DNA from 3 places in the Selenomonas sp. oral taxon 138 str. F0429 genome. Region 3 is predicted to be linked to each of the others. Evidence: riboswitches for the same ligand, from Rfam matches in the RefSeq annotation. Region 3 holds a riboswitch; each other region holds the start of a gene.

Region 1 (2,202 bases), 190 kb from region 3:
GCACGGTAGCGAAACGAACCGTCGTCGAGCCAAAGCATTGCGCGCTCCATCAGAAATACCTCCGCTGGCGATAGAGAATCCACGCAAAGAACGGTGTGCCGACAAAACCGCAGAGAATCCCGAGCGGCACCTCTGCCGAGGTCAGCGTGCGTGCGAGGAGATCGGCGAGCATCAGGAAGGACGCGGCGAGTACCGCCGTTGCGGGCAGGAGATGTGCGTGATTGCCGCCGACCAGCATTCGCGCCAGATGCGGCAGGATGAGACCGATCCAGCCAATCGTTCCGCTCAGGCACACCGCCGATGCTGTCAGCAGGGTCGCGAGTGCAATCACGGCAAGACGCTCGCGCTGCACATTCACGCCGAGGCTCGCCGCCTCCTGATCCGAGAGCGAAAGCACATTCATACGCCAGCGCATCGCAAGCAGCCCCGCGAGCGTGAAGACGATGATCGGCGTGACGTAGAGCAGATTGTCCCACGACACCTTTGCAAGGCTGCCGAGCTGCCAGTAGACAATATCCGCCAGCTCCGTATCGGGGTCGGCGAGGTACTTCAGCAGACCGATCACCGCCGCCATAAAGCCCGACACAATGATGCCACAGAGGACGAGCACGATGCGCGAGCGGCTCTGCACGAGCTTCGGCAGCATGAGTGTCATCGTCACCGCCGCGATGCCGCCGAGGAATGCCGCGACCGCCGTGCCGCCGAGCGTCAGATGCGCGAGAATCCCAAGGCACGCGCCCACGCTCGCGCCCTGCGAGACACCGAGCAGATCCGGCGAGACGAGATCGTTGCGGAAGACTCCCTGATACGCCGCACCCGACACCGCGAGCGCAACGCCGACGAGAATGTCCCCGAGCACGCGCGGCAGACGGATCACCATGACGACGTTATACATCGACGCATCCCATGTGACAGGGATTTCAATAAACTTCGATGCAAGAATCGCTGCCACCTGATCGAACGGGACATAGAACCGCCCGACCGAAAGTGAGAGAATGAAAAACAGCACGGCAAGTATACTTCCCGCCGTCATCATACGTGCATACTGCCCCATAAAACGCCTTTCCCGCAAATCCAGAATTTCCCAACAAAAAATGCCCGCCGGAAAAATCCAGCGAGCAATTACAGCGCACAAAAAGAGCGCAGTCCCCCTGCCGGTTTTCCTTTGCAATGCAGACAAATGTCTGCGGGCAGGGAAGGACGTTTCCATACCTTCCCCCGTGACCGCAATCCCAGAGCCGCAGTCAGGCTGACGCACCATAGCATATGCCACAGGTACGGCAGCTCGAAAAACATAAAAATAATATATATTTTTTATGAGTATAGCATGAGACACAAAATAATACAATGAAAAAAATCACGACATTGCCCCTGCCAATCGTCCGTCTTGCAAAAGCCGGCGTGCTCATGTAAAATATAATGGAATCGGTATCATTTGAATTTATAGGAGGTATCTTATGTTTCTGACACGATGCACACGCTCGATGCGCACCGTCCTCGCGGCAACGATGTTCGGCGTACTCGCACTCACGAGCGGCTGTTTCAGCGGCGATGTGAACGTCGTCATCAACGAGGACGGCAGCGCTGACCTCAAGACGACACTCGTCAGCGTGCCCATGCTCGCCGAAATTGTCGAGCAGAGCAAGGCGGCGACGACAGCGAAGAATCCTGACGCGCAGGTCACCCCCGTGACGAAGGAGAACATGTCGGGCTACGAGATTACGGAGCACTACGCCACGATCGACAAGCTCTCGGAAAATGACTTCTTCAAGGCGAACGAGGGCAAGAACACAGGCATCACCGCGAACAAGAGCCTGTTCTACACGGACTACAACTTCGACCTGCTCTTTGAGGGCAGCCAGAACGGCGGCGGCGCGGGTGCATTTGCAAGCAACATCACGTTCACCTATCAGATGAACCTGCCCGTCGCGCCCACGAGCTCGAACGCTGACCGCTCGGAGAACGATGGCAAGCAGCTCACATGGAACCTCGGCAAGACCCTCGTCACGGGCGAGTCGTCGAAGATCGAGGTCGCGTTCCGTCTCTGGAACAAGACGGCGATCATCGGCACGATCGTCTTGGTTATCATCCTGATCGGTGCAGGCGCGTTCTTCTTCCTCCGCCGCAAGAAGGAGGAGGAGGAGCCGCAGCAGCTCGTCGAGGATGCCCCGATCGAGGTCAAAGCGGAAGAGAAACAGTAAG
Region 2 (2,202 bases), on a different contig from region 3:
TGCACGGCGTTCTTCATCACGAGCCGCCCCGTCCACGTCATCGCCATACCGTTGCGCGCCACACGGGTCGGGAAAACGCAGTCGAACATATCGATTCCATGCCGTACGCCCGTGAGAAGATAGTCCGGCGTGCCGACACCCATGAGGTAGCGCGGCTTGTGCTCCGGCAGGAGCTCCACCGTGTAGGAGAGGATCTCCTCCATCAGCTCGTGCGGCTCGCCGACACTCAGACCTCCGATGGCATAGCCCGGCAGTTCAAGTGCCGTTACCTCAGCGGCGTGCCACGCACGCAAGTCGCGGTACATACCGCCCTGCACAATGCCAAAAAGCCCCTGTCCCTCTGCATCCGCCATTGCGTCACGGCAGCGCACGAGCCACCGCTGCGTGCGCTCCGTCGATGCCTTTGCATAGGTGTGGTCGGCAGGATACGGGATACACTCGTCGAACGCCATGACAATATCCGAGCCGAGTGCTTTCTGCACCTCCATCGATACCTCGGGCGACAGAAACTTCTTCGAGCCGTCGATGTGCGAGCGAAATGTCGCGCCCTCCTCCGTGATCTTGCGGAGATCGCCAAGGCTGAACACCTGAAAGCCGCCGCTGTCCGTGAGGATTGCACCGTCCCAGTGCATGAACCGATGCAGCCCGCCCGCCTCGCGCACGAGCTCCATGCCGGGGCGGAGAAAAAGATGATAGGTGTTGCTGAGGATGATGCCCGCACCAAGCTCACGCAGTTCGTCAGGCGATACGCCCTTGACCGTCGCCTGCGTGCCCACGGGCATGAAGATGGGCGTCGGAAAGCTCCCGTGCGGCGTGTGAATCACGCCCGCACGTGCGCCCGTCGTCTCGTCTTTGCGAATCAGCTCATATGTTATCGCTGCCACTCATGCCCTCCCATCTCAAAACACCCTGTATCATAACACAAAAGCGAGAGATTTTCAAAACACAAATCCATGGGAATCGCTGATAAGATGAAGTTCATTGATTTCAATCGAAAATAAGGATTGACAGTATTACATACAATTTGATAGAATTAATCCGCAATTAAATAAATTTGTTTTCCGAGCAAAAATATCTAAGGGCAGTTTGCCTATGATATTTCGCCTGAGCAAGCGTTCTTTTGAACACTTCTGCTCACAGGGTTGTCAAAGAAATGCGACAGCCTTCCCGTATCGAAAAGGAAAACGACAGGAACGGACTGCTTCTTTGTCATGCAGGGACTGTTTGTCGTGCGCTTCGTACGGGAAACAGTCTATTTTTGTGTGATGAAGAAAAGGAGAGGTATTCATGAAGCGAACACGGAAGTACCAAACCGCCCTCGTGGCAGCCGTCATGGCAGGATTTGCATTTCTGCCGCAGGCATACGCCGCCGACACGGAATATGAGACTGACACGGTCAAAGTCGAGGCAGAGGGCGTTGACAAGTACCTTGTGACAACGAACACGATCACGGAGCAGGAGATCAAGGAGCGCGGCTATCGCGACCTTGCCGACATCCTCTCGCAGATCCCGGGGCTTTATATGGCGCCTGCCGACAAGAACAGCAAGATGGTGCGCATCCGTGGCGCGGAGGTCGGGCAGACGAAAGTCTATATTGACGGCATCCCTGCGTTTCCTCTCAACGGTATTGCTACGAATGCAGCGGCTGATCTTTCGACGATTCCGGCAGACAGCATTGCAAAGGTCGAGATCATCAAGGGACCGGGACCCGTACAGTATGGCACAGACTACAAGGGCGGCGTCATCCTCATAACAACGAAGGACGGTAAGGGTGCAGGGAAATTCCATCTGAGTATCGCCGGTGGCTCCCATCATACCTATGATACACGCATCGGATATAGCGGCAGCGACAAGAATATCAGCTATGCACTGAATGCATCAAAGCGTCATACGGGCGGCTATCTGCCGAATGCGGAAAACGACAAGCTGTACTTTGACGGTAAGATTAAGTTCAAAACGAGTGACAAGTCCTCTCTCATATTGAGCGGATATTACTCCGATATGGACAAGCGAGATCTCCAACGGTATCGATCCACAAACGGGAAAAACACTGACTGCAGATATCAACTGGTCAATCAATGTCGATGATCTTTCAGATGCTATGCAGAAGTCATATAGAAAGAAGAACAAAACGAACAACTGGCATTACAAGGGGTTCAAACAGAGCAACACTGCACTCCAGTACGAAAGCCGTCCCAATGA
Region 3 (2,202 bases):
AAGTTTGCATTGCTGCAGCCGATACAGGGTGCGCCGGACTGGATTGGATAGGACATCCCCTGATACCAGCGCAGATTGCCGCAGGAGTTGTAGGTCTCAGGGCCTCTGCACCCGAGATGATAGAGGCACCAGCCCGCCTTTGCACCCGCATCGTCGAAGCGGTCGGCAAACATGCCAGCATCGAAGAAGGGACGGCGATAGCAGGTATCGTGGATGCGGTTGCCGTAAAACTGGCGCGGACGCCCCTCCGCGTCAAGCGGGGGCAGCGTGCCGAAGAGCGCGACGTGCATGACGACGCCCGTCATGACCTCGGCGATCGGCGGACAGCCGGGCACGGCAATATACGGCTTCGCGCCGATGAAGGCACGGATGCCCTTGGACTCCGTCGGATTCGGCGCCGCCGCCTGAATGCCGCCCGCCGTCGCGCACGTGCCGTAGGCGATGACCGCCTTTGCGCCCGCCGCGACACGCTTCAGCGTCTCCTCGAAGGGATGCCCGCCCGACATGCAGGTGTAGGCATGATCGCCCGTTGCGACCGCGCCCTCGACCGCGAGGATGTACTCGCCGTAGTACTTTTTCATCGTCGCCTCGAGATGCTCCTCGAACGGCTCGCCGCAGCCCGCACTGAGGACGTGCGTGTACTCGAGCGCGATGCTGTTCAGGACGAGATCGGATGCGAGCGGCGCACCCGAGCGGATGAAGGACTCATCGCAGCCCGTGCACTCGTGCCCGTGAATCCAGATCACGACCGGCAGCGGCTTCGTCTCTGCCGCCTCGACGACCTTCGTCATCATGTCCGTGCTGAGTCCCATCAGCGAGGTGAGCGTCACGCAGCCCTTCAAGAAGCTGCGCCGACTCATGCCCTTCGCGAGATAGGACTCCCACAAGCTCTCCCTCTTACTCACATGAATCCTCCTAACAAATACACAGGCGTCCTTTTGGGCGCTTTATTAAGAACCAATACTAATCATAGAAAATATTTATTATTATACATCCTGAAGGGCGAAAAAGAAACACTGTTTTCGCTATTCTAGGAACTAATTTTATGTTCGATTTCTGTACCTAAAAAGGCTGCCCCCCGCACCAAAGGTACGACGAACAGCCTTCAAAATTCGATGGGTAGGAACGCACGCCGAAAAAACAGTGTACAACGCTCTGTAATGAGGCAATTCTGTCGCTTCCTTTTCAAGGGGAGGCGCGAGCCTCCAAGGGGAAGGCCCGCGCATTTCTGCGTGAACCCTGTGCGCGTTCGCATAGACTGCTCAGCGCAGGCGCAATATCATAGGCTCTGCTCAGCCCTTAGATATTTTTGCTCGGAAACGTGGAGGGATGCGACGCCCTCCCGCATATTTAATTGCAGGTTAATTCTAACAGGAATCGCCTGCACTGTCAATATGCGACATAAGAAAGCACTGATACATTCAGCACCGCCATTTTGGCACATCCTTTTCGCCCTGCCTGTGTCAACAAATCCTCCACATAGCCCCCGCTATGCGTCCGGTTTGTTTCCTTGGCAGGACAAAAATTCTGCACCAATCTGACGGACTTCATTGTATCAGCGCTTCCTTTATTCTCACAATGCCTTGGATTTATTTCTTGTATTTCAGCTTCTTCGCCGCCTTCTTTACGGCATCGCGCTCCTTCTCCGCCATGGTGTTCGGGCGGATCTCGGCAGCATGACCGTCGCGATCGCCGTCCGTGATGACCGTGTTTTCGCCGTCATAGGCGATGATCTCATAGGTGCGGATTGTGTTCTTTTTGAGATCCAGCACGCGGCGCTGCAGTGTATACGCCAGCTTGTCATATTCCGCATCGTGCATTGCTTCAACGAACTGTGCCCGTCCGAGGTCATTGTAGAGGATGAGCTGCCAGTAGGAGATCGTGCCGTCCGTGTTCTTCGCCATCATCGAGCGGTCGAAGAACCAGCCACGCCGCTCATCCCCCTCGATGAAGCCCCAGTCGCCGCCCGCAAGGCTGACGGGCATGATTGCAGTGAGGTCACCGTAGGCAGCGGCATCATAGGCGGAGGAGCGTCCCTCATCCGTACCGTAGCCGTACCCAATCGCCTCCTGCGGGGCTTCGTCCTTAGCCTTTTCGGCGGACGCGTCCTTTGCGGTCGTCTCGCCGTCATAGGGCATGGGGATGATCTTGCCGTTCTCATCGCGCTCGTCGAGAGATTCATCGCCGAGATCGTCCATCTCC

Evidence for each region. A riboswitch is a leader RNA that binds a small molecule or an ion and turns the genes downstream of it on or off. The one in region 3 is predicted to bind molybdenum cofactor.
Region 1: linked by a shared signal. The riboswitch ahead of HMPREF9163_RS06165 (iron ABC transporter permease) and the one ahead of HMPREF9163_RS05290 (hydrogenase small subunit) in region 3 are both predicted to bind molybdenum cofactor.
Region 2: linked by a shared signal. The riboswitch ahead of HMPREF9163_RS12280 (TonB-dependent receptor) and the one ahead of HMPREF9163_RS05290 (hydrogenase small subunit) in region 3 are both predicted to bind molybdenum cofactor.

Annotation. Positions count from the first base shown of each region.
Region 1 covers NZ_KB290939.1:235,746-237,947, reverse strand. Annotated here, with positions in the region: gene HMPREF9163_RS06170 (ABC transporter ATP-binding protein) at 1-50, opposite strand, end outside; gene HMPREF9163_RS06165 (iron ABC transporter permease) at 50-1,054, opposite strand; molybdenum cofactor riboswitch at 1,145-1,303, opposite strand; gene HMPREF9163_RS06160 (transmembrane domain-containing protein) at 1,458-2,201, shown strand.
Region 2 covers NZ_KB290929.1:26,388-28,589, forward strand. Annotated here, with positions in the region: gene tgt (tRNA guanosine(34) transglycosylase Tgt) at 1-884, opposite strand, end outside; molybdenum cofactor riboswitch at 1,048-1,199, shown strand; gene HMPREF9163_RS12280 (TonB-dependent receptor) at 1,288-2,088, shown strand; gene HMPREF9163_RS12285 (TonB-dependent receptor) at 2,102-2,202, shown strand, end outside.
Region 3 covers NZ_KB290939.1:44,860-47,061, forward strand. Annotated here, with positions in the region: gene HMPREF9163_RS05290 (hydrogenase small subunit) at 1-905, opposite strand, end outside; molybdenum cofactor riboswitch at 1,163-1,331, opposite strand; gene HMPREF9163_RS05295 (hypothetical protein) at 1,590-2,202, opposite strand, start outside.